Regions from separate parts of the Pseudarthrobacter sp. MM222 genome, predicted to be linked through region 2. Evidence: riboswitches for the same ligand, from Rfam matches in the RefSeq annotation. Region 2 holds a riboswitch; each other region holds the start of a gene.
What was found. Region 2 has a riboswitch for thiamine pyrophosphate ahead of thiO (glycine oxidase ThiO). Riboswitches for the same ligand answer to the same signal wherever they lie in the genome.
Positions count from the first base shown of each region.

Region 1 (6,450 bases), 520 kb from region 2:
TTTGGCGAGCAGTGCGAAACCTGCGCCGGCCGCGGCATCGTCACGCACGACGAGCCCGTGGAGCACCGCCGCGCCAACGTCGTCGCCGCGGAACACCACGTCCCGCGGACCGAGAACCAGCCCGCTGCCCGCACGGAGCGCAAGGGCCGCCGCCGCGGCAAGGGAGCTCAGGGCGGGCCGGAGTCCGCTCCGTCGGCACCGGCAGCCCTCCACCCCGAGCCCACCGAGGCCGAGCGCCACGCCAAGGCGGAGGCCACCCGGGCTGCCCTGGCGAACATCGCCGCCGCCGCGCACGCTGCCCACCTGCACGAGGGGGAAGCGGCAACCGCGCACGACGCCGGCACCCGCCAGGCGGAGACCCGCCAGGCCGTCGTCGAGACGGCCCGGCAGCTGGCCGCCACTGAGGAAGCAGCCGGACGTCCCGCTGCTGTGCTGACCTTCGGCGGCGAGCAGGTGGTGCTGCCGTACGTCGAGCACGCCGACGAGGGGACCGCACCCGCACTGACCCTTGACCTGCTGACGGAGGCTTTCGCCCACCTTGGCGACGCCGAGGAGAGCAAGCCCGCCGCCGGGCAGGTGTCCACGAGCTCGGCGCCGGCCGAGGCGCAGGCTCAGGCATCGGAGCCAGCGCAGGCTCAGGCGCCGGCGAGGGCCGACGTCGAAACTGGTACCTCCCGGGGCCGCCGCGTGCGCCGCAACCGGAGCGCCAGCCGCGCCCAGGGTGCAGCCAACGAGACGTCCATTGAACACCGCGAGGCAGCCGAGCAGCGTGCCGCAACGGCCGCGGCCGGAGCCGTGCACGAGGCAAAGGCGCCCTCCCCGGACCAGGCAGCGGCAAAGCCGGCCGCGTCGAACGAACCGATCATCCTCGGTGTCGGCGTGCCGGCGTCGGAGCTGTAGCCCCGGAGCCCCACCAAAATAATCCAGTATGGCCGCGGGTGCGGTCCGGACCCGGCGTAGCAATTCGCCGAGGTTCGGGCCGCACCCGCCGTCCGTTAAGCAGTGCGGCTAGGCTGGAGCACTGACACGGGGTGCCGCGCAACGAGCCGGCTGAGATCCAGACCCGTTGAACCTGTCCGGTTAGCACCGGCGAAGGGATGTCTCTCGTGGCAACAGCTGTCCTTCCATCCGCATTTCTGCCCCCCGCTCCGCGCACCGCCCCGCCACGGATTCCCCGGGTGCTGGCCATCGCCGGTTCCGACCCGTCCGGCGGCGCGGGCATCCAGGCGGACCTGAAAAGCATTGCCGCCCATGGCGGGTACGGCATGGCCGCGATCACCGCCCTCACGGCCCAGAACACCCGCGGCGTCCAGGCCGTCCATGTTCCACCGGCCGCCTTCCTGACGGCCCAGCTGGACGCCGTGAGCGCGGACATCGGCATCGACGCCGTCAAAATCGGCATGCTCGGCGACGCCTCCGTGATCGATGCCGTCCGACGCTGGCTGGAGCAGGCCCGTCCCGGCATCGTCGTCCTGGACCCCGTCATGGTGGCCACCAGCGGGGACCGGCTGCTCGCCGAGACAGCCGAGGCCGCCCTGCACGCGCTTCTTCCCCTCGCGGACCTCGTCACGCCCAACCTCGCGGAACTCGCCCTGCTGCTCCGGGAGCCGGTCGCGGCCGACTGGGCCGAGGCCCTGGCTCAGGGCAAACGGCTCGCCGCCCAGACCGGCACCACGGTCCTGGTGAAGGGCGGTCATCTCGACGGCGGCGCCGGCAGCGAATCCGGCGCGGGCAGTGAGGCCGGCGCGGGCAGTGAGGCCGGCGGCGGCTGCCCGGATGCGCTCGTCAACACCGGGGGATTGCTGGGCCAGGAGACAGTCGTGGTGCAGGGCCGACGCGTTCCCACAAGCAACAGCCACGGCACCGGATGCTCGCTGTCCTCGGCGCTGGCAACAGTGCAGGCCCGCGTGGGGGACTGGGAAGCCGCGCTGCGCGAGGTCAAGCCCTGGCTCGAAGGTGCGCTGCGCGACTCGGAGCACCTGGATGTCGGCACCGGCAACGGCCCGGTGCACCATTTCCACCACGTCCAGCACCTGACCGCGGGCCACCGCCTCGATCAGGGTCCCGCGGACACCCGGGTTCCGGCCAAGGGCGAGTTCGTCGCTGCCCTCGGGGCGGGCGCGGCGCAGGACCTCGACGAGATCTACGGCCTGGACTTCATTCGGGGGCTGGCGGACGGCACGCTCCCCGAGCGGGAGTTCGCCTACTATCTGGCCCAGGACGCCCTCTACCTCAATGGCTACTCGCGGGTGCTGGCGCGGGCGGCCGCACTCGCACCCTCCGAAGCCGAACAGCTCTTCTGGGCCCGCTCCGCGCAGCAGTGCCTGGAAGTCGAATCCGAGCTGCACCGGAGCTGGCTCAGCACCCGGACCGTGGAGGGAACTCTCGGCCCGGTGACGAAGTCCTATGTGGACCACCTGCTGGCGTCCTCCGTCGCCGGCAGCTACGGGGTGCTGGTCGCGGCCGCCCTGCCGTGCTTCTGGCTCTACGCCGAGGTCGGCGCGGAACTCCACGGGAAGTTTCTGGCGGCCGGCGCCGCCGCAGCGCACCCCTACGCCGACTGGCTGCGGACCTATGCCGACGAGGACTTCGCCGCGGCCACGCGGCAGGCCATCGGCATCACGGATGACGCGGCGCGCCGCGCCTCGGCCGGCGAACGGGACGCCATGGAGCTGGCTTTCCGGCAGTCGGCCCGTTACGAAGTCGCCTTCTTCGACGCGCCGAGACTGCATGCTTGACCGGCGGGGGCCCGGCCAGCCTGTACGATGGTGGGGCACGGTTCCGGAAGTCGTTGCAGGATCGCTCTGTTCTTGATGGAGTGAAGTCCACCACGCATGGCCCGCCGGAGCCAGCCTCGTTTGCGGCCGAAGGCAAAATTAGCGTAGTCTAGATCTTCGGTGCTTACGCCAACACTTGGGTTATGACCTTGAGGACAATCCGATTTCGGATTTGACCACGGGATAGCTCATGGGTTCCCCCGGGAAACCCACCGGCGTTGAGGCACAGCGTGAGCCAGCCAAACAACTTGGACCAGGTTCCGCACGCAAATCTAGTAATAAACGTCGAGAGAAGTGAGTTCCCCAGTGGTGTACGCGATTGTCCGCGCAGGCGGCCGCCAAGAGAAGGTTTCCGTTGGAGACTTCGTTACCCTGAACCGCGTCCCCGGTGGAGCCGGCAGCACCTTTGAGTTGCCCGCACTGCTCCTGGTAGACGGTGACAAGATCACCTCTGCTGCTGCGGACCTGGCCAAGGTAACGGTTACGGCTGAGATCCTCGAAGACCTTCGTGGTCCGAAGATCGTCATCCAGAAGTTCAAGAACAAGACCGGTTACAAGAAGCGCCAGGGTCACCGTCAGGAATTGACCAAGGTCAAGATCACCGGTATCAAGTAACTCTTCGTTACTGTTCAGGTTCCAGCAGATTCCCCAGAATTTTTGAAGGCAGGCATTTCAAATGGCACATAAAAAAGGCGCGAGTTCCACTCGCAACGGTCGTGACTCCAACGCCCAGTACCTCGGCGTGAAGCGCTTCGGTGGCCAGGTCGTTTCCGCAGGCGAGATCATCGTCCGCCAGCGCGGCACCCACTTCCACCCGGGCGCCGGCGTTGGCCGTGGCGGGGACGACACCCTGTTCGCCCTGACCCCCGGTGCAGTCGAGTTCGGCACCCGCCGTGGTCGTCGCGTTGTGAACATCGTGGCTGCTGCAGCTGCAGAGTAACAACAAGTTCTAAATCGGTGGAGCGGGCCATTTGGTCCGCTCCACCGGTGTTTTTCCGCATTACAATCATCTTGGGCCCCATTGCGGGTCCAGGGAACAGCACTGAGGAGATCCACGTGGCGAGCTTTGTAGACCGGGTAGTACTGCACGTATCCGGCGGTACCGGCGGCCACGGCTGTGTCTCCGTCCACCGCGAGAAGTTCAAGCCACTGGGCGGTCCCGACGGCGGCAACGGCGGCAACGGCGGCGACGTCATCCTCCGTGTTGACCCGCAGACCACCACCCTGCTCGACTACCACCACGCCCCGCACCGGCACGCCACCAACGGCGGACCCGGCATGGGCGACTGGCGCGGCGGCAAGAACGGCGAAACCCTCATCCTCCCGGTGCCCGAGGGCACCGTGGTGAAGTCCAAGGACGGCAAGGTCCTCGCCGACCTCGTGGGCGAAGGCGCCGAATACATCGCGGCCGCCGGCGGCATCGGCGGCCTCGGCAACGCCTCGCTCTCCTCCCAGAAGCGACGCGCCCCCGGCTTCGCGCTGCTGGGTATCGAAGGCGAATCCAGCGACGTCGTCCTGGAGCTGAAGTCCATCGCGGACATCGCCCTGGTCGGCTTCCCCTCCGCCGGCAAGTCCAGCCTGATCGCCGCGATGTCGGCTGCCCGGCCGAAGATCGCCGACTACCCGTTCACCACCCTGATCCCGAACCTCGGCGTCGTCCAGGCCGGCGACGTCCGCTTCACCATCGCCGACGTCCCGGGCCTGATTGAAGGTGCCAGCGAAGGCAAGGGACTGGGCCACTACTTCCTGCGCCACGTCGAGCGCTGCGCCGCCCTCGTGCACGTGCTGGACTGCGGAACGCTTGAATCGGACCGCGACCCGCTCTCCGACCTCGCGGTCATCGAAGCCGAACTCGAGAAGTACGCGGTGGACATGAGCTTCGCCGGATCCGACGGCGAAGTCGTGCCGCTGAACCACCGTCCCCGCCTGGTGGCCCTGAACAAGGTGGACCTGCCCGACGGCAAGGACATGGCCGAGTTCGTCCGCCCGGAACTCGAGTCCCGCGGCTACAAGGTCTTCGAGATCTCCGCCACGAGCCACGAGGGACTCCGCCAGCTCGGCTTTGCCATGGCTGAAATCGTTCAGGCCGCCCGCGACGAGCTCGCCGCGGCCCCGCCCAAGGTCCACGCCCCGGTCCTCAAGCCCCGTGCCGTCAACGAATCCGGTTTCAAGATCCGCCGCGAAGAGAAGAACCTGGAACCACTCTTCCGCGTGCTCGGCGACAAGCCCGTGCGCTGGGTGAAGCAGACCGACTTCACCAACGAGGAAGCCATCGGCTACCTCGCGGACCGCCTCGCCAAGCTCGGCGTCGAAAATGAACTGTTCAAGCAGGGCGCCAAGCCCGGCGACACGGTGGTCATTGGCGAGGACGACGGCGTCGTCTTCGACTGGGAGCCCACCATGATGGCCGGCGCCGAACTGCTGGCCTCCCCGCGCGGCACCGACGTGCGTTTCGCCGACATCGGCGACCGCCCCACCCGTGGGCAGAAGCGCGACGAGCAGGTCGAACGCCGCGAGGCCAAGGCCGCCGCCCGCGCCGAGCTCGAAGCCGAGCGCAAGGCCGGCATCTGGACTGAATCCGTCAGCGGACGCCGGGCCGTCAAGCCGGTCAAGGAGAGTGGACTGGGCACAGCAGATGACGAGTAAAACCGTCATCGTGCCCGGTGCGGCCGGCAGTGTTGAACCTCCGGTTCCGGTGGGATCGGCGCCGGCCCATTCAGCCACGGCCATAACCACGCCGGCCCTTTCCGTCCCGCACCACGCCGCACCGGACCGCTCCGCGCTCTCCGGCGCCCGCCGGATCGTGGTCAAGGTCGGTTCTTCCTCCCTGACCAGCATCAAGGGCGGCATCTCGGAGGAGGCACTGACCGGTCTCGCCGATGCGCTGGCGCACAAGCGGAACGAAGGCGCCGAGATCATCCTGGTGTCCTCCGGTGCCATCGCCGCCGGACTGGCCCCGCTCGGGCTCGAGAAGCGTCCCCGCGACCTCGCCACCCAGCAGGCCGCCGCGAGCGTGGGCCAGGGCCTGCTGATGGCCCGTTACACGCACGCCTTTGGTGCCCACGGCGTCACCGTCAGCCAGGTGCTCCTGACCGCCGAAGACTTCATGCGCCGCAGCCAACACACCAACGCCTTCCGCGCCCTGGACCGGCTGCTGAACCTCGGCGTCGTGCCGGTGGTCAACGAAAACGACACCGTCGCCACGCACGAGATCCGCTTTGGCGACAACGACAGGCTGGCGGCCCTCGTGGCGCACCTGGTCCGCGCCGACGCCCTGGTGCTGCTCTCCGACGTCGACTCCCTCTACGACGGGCCGCCCTCGCACGGCGCCCAGCGGATCCCGCACGTCACGGGCCCGCACGACCTCGACGGCGTCTCCATCGGCAGCACCGGCAAGGCCGGCGTCGGGACCGGGGGAATGGTCACCAAGGTGGAAGCGGCGATGATCGCCGCCGGCTCCGGAATCCACGCCCTCGTCACATCCACCGGAAACGCCGCCGCCGCTCTGGCCGGAGAGGACGTGGGGACCTGGTTCTCGGTCAACGGCTCCCGGAAGCCCATCCGGCTGCTGTGGCTGGCGCACCTGGCGTCCGTGGAAGGCAGCCTTGTGCTCGACGACGGCGCCGTCCGGGCCGTGCGCGACCGCCGCACCTCGCTGCTGCCGGCCGGCATC
Region 1 is NZ_OX352321.1:2,593,451-2,599,900, reverse strand. Features, by position in the region: gene OM977_RS11840 (Rne/Rng family ribonuclease) at 1-900, shown strand, start outside; TPP riboswitch at 1,018-1,115, shown strand; gene OM977_RS11835 (bifunctional hydroxymethylpyrimidine kinase/phosphomethylpyrimidine kinase) at 1,098-2,738, shown strand; gene rplU (50S ribosomal protein L21) at 3,084-3,392, shown strand; gene rpmA (50S ribosomal protein L27) at 3,454-3,717, shown strand; gene obgE (GTPase ObgE) at 3,834-5,423, shown strand; gene proB (glutamate 5-kinase) at 5,413-6,450, shown strand, end outside.
Region 1: it holds a riboswitch for thiamine pyrophosphate, as region 2 does, so the genes downstream of both, OM977_RS11835 (bifunctional hydroxymethylpyrimidine kinase/phosphomethylpyrimidine kinase) here and thiO (glycine oxidase ThiO) in region 2, are expected to answer to the same signal.

Region 2 (6,450 bases):
CTGGCCGCCGGCGTCGTGCGAGCTATACCGGAGAAAGACCCGGTTGTAGCGCCAGTCGAGGTCCGGGTGGTGGTCCTGTTCTTCGGCCTGGCGTCCCAGGCCCGCAATCAGCTCGAGTGCCGCGGCCGACGTCGGCGCCTTGTAGACCGTGACCAGCCCGCCCAGGCGGTACCGGAAGTCGGGAAGACTGGCCAGGGCGGCGTCGACCTGGTCCTGGTTGAGGACGTTGTCCGTGGCTCCCATGACGGCTCCTTTGCTGGCCGGACCTGTTTTTCCAGCGCTGTGCCGGACCTACAGGAACTCGGCCCGGCCTTCCATGGCCGAGGATGCCAGCGCGTGCTCGCGGCGCGGGATCCTGCCGGCCCTTTTCGCCAGCCTACCGGCGATGACAGCATGCTTGAAGGCCTCACCCATCTGCGCCGGATTCTGTGCCCTGGTCACCGCGGTGGCGAGCAGCACGGCATCGCAGCCGAGTTCCATGGCCAGTGCCGCGTCAGAGGCGGTGCCGATGCCGGCGTCCAGGACCACCGGCACGGAGGCCCGCGAGACGATCAGTTCAATGTTGTGCGGGTTGAGGATGCCCAGCCCGGTGCCGATGGGTGAGCCCAGGGGCATCACGGCCACGGCGCCAAGGTTTTCCAGGCGCAGGGCCAGCACCGGGTCATCGTTGCTGTACGCGAACACTTTGAAGCCGCGTCCCACGAGCTGTTCGGTGGCGTCCACGAGTTCCACGGCATCCGGCAGCAGGGTGTGCTCGTCGGCGATGACTTCCAGCTTCACCCAGTCCGTTTCGAGGGCCTCGCGGGCCAGTTCGGCGGTCAGCACGGCGTCCCGGGCGGTGAAGCAGCCCGCGGTGTTCGGCAGTACCCGGATGTTGTGATCCACCAGCAACTGGAACAAGGAGCCGGCCTCCGCCGGAGAGTAGCGGCGCATGGCCACGGTGGTCAGCTCCGTGCCGGACGCCACGAGGGCTGCCCCGAGGCCGTCGAGGCTGGGCGCCCCGCCGGTCCCCATGATCAGCCGGGAACCCAGCCGTACGCCGTCGACGACGAACGCGTCCCCGGTTGCCGGCGATGCCGGCGGGGTTGCGGCGCGTGTAGTTGCTTCCATGTTGCTCAACCTCCCTGTACTGCCGTAACCAGCTCGACGTCGTCCCCGTCGGCGAGCGCCGTGCCGTGCCATTGGCTGCGGGGCACCACGCATGCGTTGCGGGCTACGGCGACGCCGAGCTTCCGCCCGTCGGTTGCCTGCCCGTTCGGGGCGAGCGTCCGCCCGGTGATCTGGCTGACAAGGGTGCTGACGGAGGCGCCGTCGGGGACTGCGTGCTCCGTGCCGTTGAGTCTGATCTTCATAGTGCTTCCTCGCTGCGCTCTGGGTGGGGGCTTGGGTGCTGGGGACTTGGGTCGGGAGCGCCGGCGGAGAACCTGTCCGGCCGGAACCGGCTCCAGCGGGGGTCCGCCGTGCCCTCCAGCAGCTGCCGGCAGATCTGCGCGGCCACGGGAGTCAGAAGGATGCCGTGCCGGAAGAATCCGGTAGCGACGATGATTCCCGCGACGTCGCCCGGGCGGCCGGCAGCCCGGTCGGCAACGCGGCCCAGCAGCGGGGCGTTGTCCGGCGTCGCGGGCCGGGCCCGGGCGGTGGCCTCCAGCAGTTCCAGTTCGGCGACGGCGGGCAGCAGCTGCTGGGCATCCCGCAGCAGCTGGTACACGCCTCCGGCGGAGACCGCGCCCACCCCGGATTCCGCCGGTTCCGCGAGGGCGTCTTCGCGCTGGGTGGCTCCTATCACCACGGTGCCGTCCCGGCGCGGGACGATGTAGACCGGCACGCCGCGGACCAGGCCCCGCACGGTGGAGCCCAGCAGCGGCCGCAGCCGGGCCGGTACCCGGAGCCGGAGGATGTCGCCGTGGACCGGCCGCAGCGGCAGGCTAAGTCCGGGCGGGAGCCCGCCGAGCCCGGCGGCGCCAAGACCGTTGGCCACGATGGTCTCCCCCGCGCGGACTTGCGCTCCGCCGGCCAGCCTGACGCCGGCGACACGTCCGTCCTGCCAGAGCAGCCCTGCGGCGCGGCGCTGCACGGCATGGCTCCCGCTGTCCGCTGCCAGCAGCGCCGCGATCCGGGCAAGCAGGAGCCGGGGGTCCACCTGGTGGTCGGCGGGAATGTCGAAGGCGCAGGAAATGCCCGGGCTCAGCAGTGGCTCGCGTCGGCGGGCCTCGCGGACGGTAAGGGGCTCCACCGAGAGTCCGCAGGCCTGCTGCACGTTCCGGAGGTCCGCGAGCGCCCGGCGGTCGGCCGCATCGGCGCCCACCGCGAGGGTCGGCGTCGTGAGGTAACCGGTCCCGGTGGCTGCTCCGTTACCGCCGCTGTCAGTGGGTTCCGCGGCTGCGGGCTGGAGCCGCGCCGCGAAGTCGGGCCACAACCGGGAGGACTCGAGCATCAGCTCCAGCAGGTCCTCCTCCTGGTAGTGGAGTTCACTCACCGGGGCCAGCATGCCGGCCGCAGCCCAGCTGGCGCCGGTGCCGGGGGCGTCGTCGATCAGGGCCACGGTCCGGCCCGAGCGACGCACCTCCCACGCGATACCGTGCCCGACGACGCCGCCGCCGATCACGGCCACGTCGTAATATTGCCCGGCGGGACCGTCATGCGGCGCCGCGGCGGGCGCATCCCTCAAACCGGCTGGAGTGCCCATGGCGGATTCCTTCCCTACGCCGGTACTAACCGGATCAGGTCAAGCGGTCGGCTCTGATGCCCTCTCAGCCCTGCAGGGCCGAAAACGCCAAGTGGCGCATGACCTTGCAGCGGGCTCCCGCGGTATGGCCCAGTTTAGAGGAACTAGGCTTGGGGTATGAGCCGCGATGACGTCCACACCACCGCCCGCCTGTACCTGTGCACCGATGCCCGCAGGGACCGCGGCGACTTTGAGGCCTTCGTGGATGCCGCCTTTGCCGGCGGCGTCGACATCATCCAGCTGCGCGATAAGTCCCTCGAGGCGGCCGAGGAACTCGAGCTGCTCGAGATCCTGCACCAGTCGGCCCACCGGCACGGACGGCTCTGGGCGGTCAACGACCGTGCGGATCTGGCCGCACTGTCGGGCGCGCCCGTGTTCCATGTCGGCCAGAAGGACATCCCGCTCGCGGCCGCCAGGCACTTCCTCGGCAAGGATGCCGTGGTGGGGCTGTCCACGCACAGCCCGGACCAGGTGGACGCGGCGATCCTCGCATCGCCTGGCCGCAGCGGCCTCGACTACTTCTGCGTGGGACCCGTCTGGGCCACGCCCACCAAGCCGGGCCGAGCCGCCGTCGGGCTGGAGCTGGTGCGGTATGCCGCCGAAGCGATCCGCCGGGCCGAGGCTGCCGACGTCGGCAGGGTGGACGGTGTGGTGCCCTGGTTCGCGATCGGCGGCATCGACCTGGGGAACGTGGAGCAGGTGGTGGAAGCCGGTGCCCGCCGGATCGTGGTGGTCCGGGCCATCACCGAGGCTGAGGATCCCGCCGGCGCCGCCCGCGACCTGCTGGCCGCCCTCGACGCCGCGGAAGCCTGACGGCAGCGGCGGCCGCCCCGGCAAGCTAGCCGGCCAGCCCCAGCTGCGTCATCCGCTGCGAGTGATTGGCGGCGAGTTGCACCGTCAGTTCCCGGACCATTTCCCGGGACCGCTCCTCGTCCGCACCGATCAGACCGCCGAGGAACGCGTGCTCGAAGCTGACCCGCCGGGCCTGCGTCAGGGCCTCCCCCAGCAGCCGCCTCGCCCACAGCGCCAGCCGGGAAGCCAGCCGCGGGTCGTCGGCAAGGGCCGTCTTGAGCCGGTCCCGCAGCACCGCGGTGGCCGCTTCATCGGCCTGGATCCGTTCCACCAGGAGGCGGGTGGAGGCGTCCACGTGCAGAGCCACCGCGCGGTAAAAATCCGCGGAGACCGTGTCGATCACGTACGCCTTCATGAGGGACTCGAACCAGTCGGCCGGGCGGGTGCGCTCGTGGAAGTGGTCCACGGAAGGCTGGAAGGGCAGCATGGCCACCTCCGGGTCCAGGCCCATTTCATCAAGCCGGGCGCTCACCAGTTCATAGTGCTGGAACTCGATCACGGCGATCCTGCCCAGCACGGCGCGATCGTGCAGCGAGGGCGAATAACGGGCATCGGAGGAGAGCCGTTCGAAGGCTGACAGCTCCCCGTAGGCCATCACGCCGAGCAGATCCATCAGAAAGCTGTTGTAACGGGCAGGATCAGCCGGCGATGTGCTCATGATCCAAGACTAATGGCGCAATTCGGGCTAACCTGATTTTCGTGTCCCATCATCGCCTGACCCCCAGCATCCACCGGCAGGAGAACCAACTTGCCCTGGCGCTGCACGCGCTGCGCACCACGCTGGAGCTGCCCGGACCGTTCCCGGAGGACGTCCTGCGCGAAGCCAAGGAAGCCGTGGCCGGGCACGAACTGCCGGAGCTTGATTTCACCCATATCGACTTCGTGACCATCGATCCGGAGTCCTCCACGGACCTTGACCAGGCTCTCCACATTTCCCGCGCCGGCACGGGCTACCAACTGCATTACGCCATCGCGGACGTCCCCTCCTTCGTGTCCCCCGGCGGAGTGCTCGACGCCGAAACCCGCCGACGCGGCCAGACCTTCTACACCCCGGACGGCCGGATTCCGCTGCATCCGGAGGTCATCAGTGAGGAGGCCGGCAGCCTGCTCGCCGGTCAGCTTTGCGCCGCTTTCGTCTGGGAATTCGAGCTCGACGCCGACGCCGAGGTCTCCTCGGTGCTGGTGCGCCGGGCCCGGGTCCGCAGCCGGGCCAAACTCAGCTATCCGGGTGTCCAGGCGCAGCTCGACGCCGGTACCGCGGGGCCCGTGCTGCAGCTGCTCAAGGAAGTCGGAATCAAGCGCGTGGAGCTGGAGCGGCTCCGCGGCGGCGCCAGCCTGAACATGCCGGAACAGGAGATCGAACAGCTGCCCGACGGCGGCTACCGGATCGTCGCCGCCCCGCCGCTGCCGGTGGAGGACTGGAATGCCCAGATTTCGCTCATGACCGGGATGGCCGCTGCCGGGATCATGCTCGCAGGCAAGGTCGGCATCCTGCGCACCATGCCCGCCCCGGACGAGAACTCGCTGGCGCACTTTCACCGCCAGACCCGAGCCCTCGGCAAGCCCTGGGACGGGGAGATGAGCTATGGCGAATACCTGCGCACCCTGGACCCGACAGATCCGCCGCAGCTGGCGATCGTGCACTCGGCCGGCATGCTGTTCCGCGGCGCCGGCTACACGCCCTTCGACGGAAGCGTTCCGGAGGCCGCTACCCAGTCCGCCATCGGCGCGGCGTATGCCCACTCCACCGCACCCCTGCGCCGGCTGATCGACCGCTTCGTGCTGGTGATCTGCGAGGCGCTCAGCAACGGCACGGAGGTTCCGGCGTGGGCCCGCGAGGCCCTGCCTTCGCTGCCCGCCATCATGGGGACCTCGGACCAGCTCGCCGCCAGGCTGGAGCGGCTCTCCCTCGATACCGTGGAGGCTGCGCTGCTGAGCAACCACATCGGCGAGGAGTTCGACGCCGTCGTCATCTCCGGTTCCAAACCGGCCAGGAACGGCAACGGGAAGAACGGGAACGGCAACGGCAATGGCAACGGGCCGTCCGGGATGGTGCAGATTGCGGAACCTGCCGTCACTGCACGGTGCCCGGGCGAGCTGGAAGCGGGCACCCAGATCCGGGTCCGGGTGCTCTCGGCCGATATCGCCAGCGGGGAGATCCGGCTGGAACTGGCGGGCTGACACCCCCGCGTCATCCCCGGGATTTCCGGCCGCGCGGGCCGGCCCGTGGGCGTCCAGTCGAGGTTCCGGGCTGCGTGCAGCTAGACTGGGAAGGTAGATATGGATGCCCGGTCGTTGATTTCCTTGATTTTCGAATTCAACAAGCCCGCCCCTACGCGATCTTGAGATAGACCCGCTGGTCCCCAGTGCCAGCATTTAGATAGCCCGCGATCGGCTTCCACTGGAATTGCCTGCGCGCCTGAGCGTGCTCCGGAACGGCCTCCGGCCGGCCCCGTTGAGCAAGCAGCGCAGCCCAAAATGAATAAGGAAACTCCCCTAGTGAGTGAATTGCATACGCACCAGCTTCTGATCGACGAATCCGGAACGGAAACGCTCGAGCCAGAAGAAACCATCATCTCGGACGAAATGCCGCACGAGATCGCCGAAAAGACCTTCGCCGACTACAACGTCCGCGCCGACATCGTGGAGTCCCTCGCCGACGCCGGCATTACGCACCCCTTCCCCATCCAGGCAATGACGCTGCCCGTGGCCCTGAGCGGCCACGACATCATCGGCCAGGCCAAGACCGGCACCGGCAAGACCCTCGGCTTCGGCATCCCGGCCCTGCAGCGCGTGATCGGCCCCGACGACGAGGGGTTCGACAAGCTGCCCGCCCCGGGTGCACCGCAGGCCCTCGTGATCGTGCCGACGCG
Region 2 is NZ_OX352321.1:3,115,326-3,121,775, forward strand. Features, by position in the region: gene OM977_RS14160 (4a-hydroxytetrahydrobiopterin dehydratase) at 1-243, opposite strand, end outside; gene OM977_RS14165 (thiazole synthase) at 292-1,110, opposite strand; gene thiS (sulfur carrier protein ThiS) at 1,116-1,352, opposite strand; gene thiO (glycine oxidase ThiO) at 1,349-2,686, opposite strand; TPP riboswitch at 2,680-2,817, opposite strand; gene thiE (thiamine phosphate synthase) at 2,843-3,538, shown strand; gene OM977_RS14185 (ferritin-like domain-containing protein) at 3,564-4,235, opposite strand; gene OM977_RS14190 (RNB domain-containing ribonuclease) at 4,277-5,758, shown strand; gene OM977_RS14195 (DEAD/DEAH box helicase) at 6,077-6,450, shown strand, end outside.

Region 3 (6,450 bases), 910 kb from region 2:
TCGGGCTGGTGCTGGACGTGCTGCGCAGCCTCGGCGCGGAAATCGACGAACACTTCGAAGAACATCCGGGAGCGCCGCCCGAAGACCAGGAGACGGGCCAGGTCCCCGCCGAAGACCAGGAGACCGACCAGGTCCCCGCCGAAGCCACCGGCTCCACCGCCAGGAGGCAGGCATGAGCGTCAACCTGACCCTGCTGACTGTCATGGGCGCCCTGTACGCCTGCGGCATCTACCTGATCCTGGAGCGCAGCCTCACCCGGGTGCTCCTCGGTCTGATGCTGCTGGCGAACGCCACCAACCTCCTGATCCTCGCCACCGGCGGCTACGCCGGGCTCGCTCCGCTGTTCAACAAGGACACCAACCCCGAGGACTACAACGACCCGCTGCCGCAAGCGCTGATCCTGACCTCGATCGTGATCTCCTTCGCGGTTACCGCGTTCATGCTCGGCATCATCTACCGCACCTGGGTGCTGGCCCGCCAGGACGAGATCCAGGACGACGCCGAAGACCGCCGCGTCGCCGAGACCCCCAGCTTCGACGCTGAGGATGACGCCGTGATCCCGGTGGAGACCTCGGAATTTCCGCTCACCATGATCGGCTCGGACGGTGAAGGGATCACCGACACCCCCGCCGCAAGGACCGCCGCCACCGTCAAGGTGGCCGACCGCACGCTCAACGCCGAAAGCGTCGCCGCGGAAGAACAGCCGGGCTCGCCCAGGGTGACCGCACCAGGACTGGAAGGAGGCGGACAGTGAACCTCGCCAGTTTCGCCCCGCTCGCCGTCGTACTTCCCATCCTCGGCGCCGCGCTGACCTTCCTGCTGATCCGGCACTCCCGGGCCCAGCGCGCGGTCAGCATCGCGCTGCTCTCCCTGACATTGCTGCTGGAATGCCTGCTGCTCGCCTCCGTCTGGCAGGGCGGCACCGCCGCCGTCAATATCGGGGGCTGGCTGCCGCCCTGGGGCATCGTGATGGTGGTGGACCAGTTCTCCTCGCTGATGCTGGTGGTCTCCTCCACGGTGAGTCTCGCGGTGCTGGTCTACGCCACCGGGCAAGGTATGGCCGACGGGGACCGGGACGCGCCCGTCTCGATCTTCCACCCCACCTACCTGATCCTGGTGGCCGGGGTGTCCAACGCCTTCCTGTCCGGGGACCTGTTCAACCTCTACGTGGGCTTTGAGATCCTCCTGACCGCCAGCTACGTGCTCATGACCCTGGGCGGGACCGGGCCGCGGATCCGGGCGGGGGTGACCTACGTGGTGGTCTCGGTGGTCTCCTCCGTGCTCTTCCTGATCGCGATCGCGATGGTCTACGGCGCCACCGGAACCATCAACATGGCAGACCTCGCCATCAAGCTCGCCGACCTTGACCCGGGCACGCGGAACCTGCTGCACGTCATGCTGCTCGTCGCCTTCGGCATCAAGGCCGCCGTCTTCCCGCTGTCCTTCTGGCTCCCCGACTCCTATCCGACGGCGCCGGCCCCCGTCACCGCGGTGTTCGCGGGGCTGCTGACCAAGGTGGGCGTCTACGCGATGGTCCGCACCGAAACCCTGCTCTTCCCCGGGGACACGCTCAATACGCCGCTGATGGTCGCGGCCTTACTGACCATGGTGGTCGGAATTTTGGGTGCCCTCGCCCAGAGCGACATCAAGCGACTTCTGTCCTTCACCCTGGTCAGCCACATTGGCTACATGGTCTTCGGGCTCGCGATGTCCTCCGTGGCCGGCCTGGCGGCGGCCGTCTTCTACGTGGCCCACCACATCACCATCCAGACGAGCCTGTTCCTGGTTACGGGCCTGATCGAACGCCGGGGCGGAAGTTCCTCCATGGACCGCGTCGCGGGCCTGGCCAAGCTCTCCCCGGTGCTGGCCGTGCTGTTCTTCATTCCGGCTATGAATCTGGCGGGGATTCCCCCGTTCTCCGGCTTCCTCGGCAAGCTCGGGCTGCTGCAGGCCGGTGTCCAGCTGGGTACCCCGCTGGCCTACGCCCTGGTGATCGGGGGAGTGCTGACCAGCTTGCTGACACTGCTGGCGATCGCAAGGGTTTGGAACCGTGCCTTCTGGCGGAAGCCCGAGGACGCCGAATATCCCGACCCGGTACTGCTGGCCTCCCCCGAGGACTCGGCCACCGGCGACCGGGGCGGCAAGACCAACGTCACCCTGCTGCCGCGGACCATGGTGGGCTCCACCCTGGGGCTGGTGGTCTTCGGCGTGGCGCTGACCGTGTTCGCCGGTCCGCTGTTCCGGGTGGCGGACCAGTCCGCCGAGGAGATGCTGGACCGCACCGGCTACATCCACGCGGTCCTCGGCGGGGACGCCCCGGTTCCGCCCCTGGCCCAACCCGCGCCGCAGCCCGACCAGGCGCAACCGGCTTTGCAAGGCGGCCAGAAATGAGCCGGAAACGGATTTCCCTGCGCCAGGAGCTTCCGCTGCTGGTCTGGCTGGTGATCGTCTGGGGTGCCCTCTGGCAGGATTTCAGTCCCGGCAACCTGCTGTTCGGCGCCCTCATCGCAATCGTGGTGGCCAGGCTGTTTTATCTGCCGCCGGTGGAGCTGGGCGGGCGCTTCAACGTACTGCGCGCCGTTCCCTTTGCCCTGACCTTCCTGGCCAAGGTCGTGGCGGCGAGCTTCCAGGTGCTGTACCTGGCGGTGGCCAAGGGGCCGAAGGTGATCAGCGCCGTCGTCGCTGTCCCGCTGCGGAGCCATTCGGACCTGCTGGTGACCGCGACCGGGCACGTGCTCTCACTGATTCCGGGTTCGCTGGTGGTTGAGGTGGACAGGTCCACCTCAACGCTCTACGTCCACGGCGTCAACGTCCGCAACCCCGAGGACGCCGCCCGGCTGCGCAAGGAGGTCCGGGACACCGAGGCCGGGCTGATCCGGATCATGGGCACCAGGGATGAACTGTCCGCACTGAAGCAGGAGGTGGGCGCATGATGCAGCTCGTCCTGACCGTGACCGCCGTCGTGCTGTCCTTGGCCGCCGCCGGTGCGATCATCCGGATCGCGAGGGGCCCGTCGCTGCTGGACCGGGTGCTGGCCGCCGACGTGCTGCTGGCCATCGTGGGCGCGGCGCTGTGCATCGACATGGCGGTGAACCGGCACCTCAACAACCTCATGCTGCTCGTTGCAGTATCCATCATCGGGTTCATCGGTTCGGTCACCGTTGCCCGGTTCGTCGCCGACCGGCGGGAGCAAGCCCGTGAATCCTGAAGCATTCTCCGGCGACGCCGTGATCGACGCCGTCTCGGCGGTGTTCATGGTGGTGGGCGCCCTGATGTCGCTCGGCGCGGCCATCGGCCTGCTGCGGTTCCCCGACCTCATGAGCAGGATGCATGCGGCGACGAAGCCGCAGGTACTGGGGCTGTTCCTGCTGCTTTGCGCGGTGGGGCTTCAGATGCGCACCTGGTGGGTCTGGCCCGTCCTGGTGGTCGCCTGGATCTTCCAGCTGCTCACCGTTCCGGTGTCCGCGCACATGGTGGGGCGGGCCGGGTACCGCACCAAGCACCTCCACCGGGAGCTGCTCAGCGCAGATGAGCTTGAGGCCGTGGTGCAGCAGGCGGCGGGCGCGAGCGGATTTTCGGACGACAGCGACGACGAGGCGAGCCGCCGCCGGTAACGGGCTCCGGCAGCGGCGCCGGTGACGGGTGCCGCCGGCGTCTGCCCGCGCTCCGGCCTAGACGATGTCCTGGGACTTGGCGAAACGGGTGATCGCGCGCTGGGTGCCGCGGTTGGCGAGGACCTGGATGATGGCGCTGACCGAGGCGGAGACCAGTGCGAAGGTCAGGGCCGAACGCAGGGTGGTGGGGATGTCGTCGTCGTGGCCCTTCGGCGGCTTGTTGCCGGTGGACTTCTCCCAGACGGTGTCGACGATCTTGGTACCGACAAACCCGGCGAGCAGGCTTATGCCGGTGCCGAGCAGCTTGATGAAGATGTTCATTCTTCGGACTCCTTCGGGGAGGGAACGGGGCTTCCCCTAGCCTAGCGTCCCGTCCCTGACGGGAGGACCGACGGTACGGGCCCGCTCCGGCGGAGCATCTCCGCCTGAGGGCCAGCGTGAATGTGACACCCGCCCAAAGGAAACCCCGCCGGGCGGGTGTAAACTGACACCGCCCACAAGGGTGATCTTAAATACGACAGGGGAGCGCCGCCGTCGGCAGCTGGAGGAATCCAGGGACCATCGGTGGGCGCTGAGAGTGCGGACAGCCGCAGACCCTCGAACCTGATCCGGTTAGTACCGGCGCAAGGGAGTCGAGTTCTCAGAATGCACGGCGGGGTGGCGGAAGCCGCGGCCGGCCGGTGCATTCTCCCCTCCTGTTCCTCAGGAGGACGACATGACTGATATTTCTGCCAAGCAGGGCCTGGCCCGGCGCAGCTACAACTGGCGCGTAGTGGACATTGTGGTGGCCGCCTTGATTGCGGTCGCCGGAGGCATCATCTTCTGGGCCTGGTCCCAGGGTGCCAACCTGATTTCCGCCCCGGTCAACGCGCTGTATCCGCCGCTGACGGGGCTCTACGCCGGCGGCTGGATGATTCCCGCCGTACTGGGCATGCTCATCATCCGCAAGCCGGGCGCGGCCCTCTTCTGCGAAACCGTAGCGGCCACCGGCGAGCTGATCATGGGGTCCCAGTACGGCACGACGGTGCTGATCTCCGGCGTCCTGCAGGGGCTCGGCGCGGAGCTCGTGTTCGCCGCCCTGGTCTACAAGAAGTTCAATCTGCCGGTGGCGTTGCTGGCCGGTGCCGGTGCGGGCCTCTTCTGCGGCCTCAATGACTCGTTCCTGCCGTGGGGCTGGAACATCGCTTACGCCGGCGGCGACAAACTCGCCTACATCATCTTCACCGCCGTCTCCGGTGCCGTGATCGCCGGCGGTCTGTCCTGGCTCGCCACCCGGGGACTGGCGAAGACCGGGGTACTGAGTTCCTTCGCCTCGCGCAAGGCCGCCACGGAGCCCGTGTTCTCCTGAAGACCGCACCGCTGACAGAATTCCCGACGACGGGCCACCGCGCATGAGCGCAACCAACTCCGTCCGCCCCGCCCAGGTCACGGCACGTGGCTGGGGCTGGCGGCACGCTGGAAGGTCCCGGCCCGCGGTCAACGGGCTGGACCTGGACATCAGCCCCGGGGAGCGGGTGCTGCTGCTGGGGCCCTCGGGCTCGGGCAAATCGACGCTGCTCCACGCCCTGGCGGGGGTCCTCGGCGACAACACCGCCGGCGACAATTCCGCCGGGGCCACCCCGGAGGATTCCGATGAGACCGGCACGCTGCTGATCGACGGCGCCTCACCGCGGGCGCAGCGGGGCCGGGCCGGGCTTGTCCAACAGGACCCGGAAACCCAGGTGGTGCTCTCCCGGCTTGGCGATGATGTCGCGTTCGGCGCGGAAAACCTGTCGGTGCCCGCGGCCGAGATCTGGGTCCGGGTGAGGGAAGCGCTCGACGACGTCGGACTGGGCCACCTGCCGCTGAACCATCCGACTTCGGCCCTGTCCGGCGGGCAGAAGCAGCGTTTGGCCCTCGCCGGGATCCTGGCCATGCGCCCGGGGCTGATCCTGCTGGACGAACCCACCGCCAACCTCGACCCGGCCGGCGTCCTGGAAGTACGGGACGCCGTGGGCCGGTGCCTGGACAAAACCGGGGCCACCCTCGTGGTCGTGGAGCACCGGGTCTCCGTGTGGAAAGACCTCGTGGACCGGATTGTGGTCCTCCAGCCCGGCAGCGCGACCGAACCGGCCGTGCTGATCGACGGTCCGCCGGACAGGGTCCTGGCGCAGGCACGGGACATGCTCACCGCCGCGGGCGTCTGGGTCCCCGGCTACGTACCGCAAACGCGGGCCCGTACGGCGCCGGCAGTCCCGGCGGGGGCCACGTCAACCGCCCCGCCCGGCGGACACCCGCCCGGCGGGCACCCGCCCGGCGGACACGGGGCCGGGGGACACAGGCCCGGGACGCTGCTGATGGCAGCCGAGAACCTGGCCGTCTCCCGCGAACGCGGCCGCCGTTCGGGGCTGCGCGGGGGCTTCCGCACCATCCCGCCCCTAGCCGTGCAGTCCGGCATCACCGCCCGGGTCCGCGCCGGCGAAGCCCTGACCATCACGGGCCCCAACGGCTCGGGGAAGTCGACCTTCGCCCTGACCTTGGCGGGCCTGCTGGCGCCGGTCTCCGGGGCCGTTTCCGCCACGCTGGAGCTGAGCGACGGTGCGGGGATCGATCCCTACAAGTGGAAGGCGCAGCAGCTGATTGCCCGGATCGGAACGGTCTTCCAGGAACCGGAGCACCAGTTCGTCACCGGCCGGGTCCTCGACGAGTTGCTGTTCGGCCCCCGGCACCTGGGGCGCGGGGAAGAACGGGTGGACGAGCTGCTGGAGCGGCTGCGGCTGACCGAACTGGTGGACGCCAACCCCTACACGCTCTCCGGCGGCGAAAAACGCCGGCTCTCGGTGGCCACCGTGCTCGC
Region 3 is NZ_OX352321.1:4,022,602-4,029,051, reverse strand. Features, by position in the region: gene OM977_RS18485 (Na+/H+ antiporter subunit A) at 1-176, shown strand, start outside; gene OM977_RS18480 (Na(+)/H(+) antiporter subunit C) at 173-754, shown strand; gene OM977_RS18475 (Na+/H+ antiporter subunit D) at 751-2,391, shown strand; gene OM977_RS18470 (Na+/H+ antiporter subunit E) at 2,388-2,933, shown strand; gene OM977_RS18465 (monovalent cation/H+ antiporter complex subunit F) at 2,930-3,208, shown strand; gene mnhG (monovalent cation/H(+) antiporter subunit G) at 3,198-3,614, shown strand; gene OM977_RS18455 (DUF4235 domain-containing protein) at 3,672-3,935, opposite strand; TPP riboswitch at 4,124-4,262, shown strand; gene OM977_RS18450 (ECF transporter S component) at 4,330-4,962, shown strand; gene OM977_RS18445 (ABC transporter ATP-binding protein) at 5,006-6,450, shown strand, end outside.
Region 3: it holds a riboswitch for thiamine pyrophosphate, as region 2 does, so the genes downstream of both, OM977_RS18450 (ECF transporter S component) here and thiO (glycine oxidase ThiO) in region 2, are expected to answer to the same signal.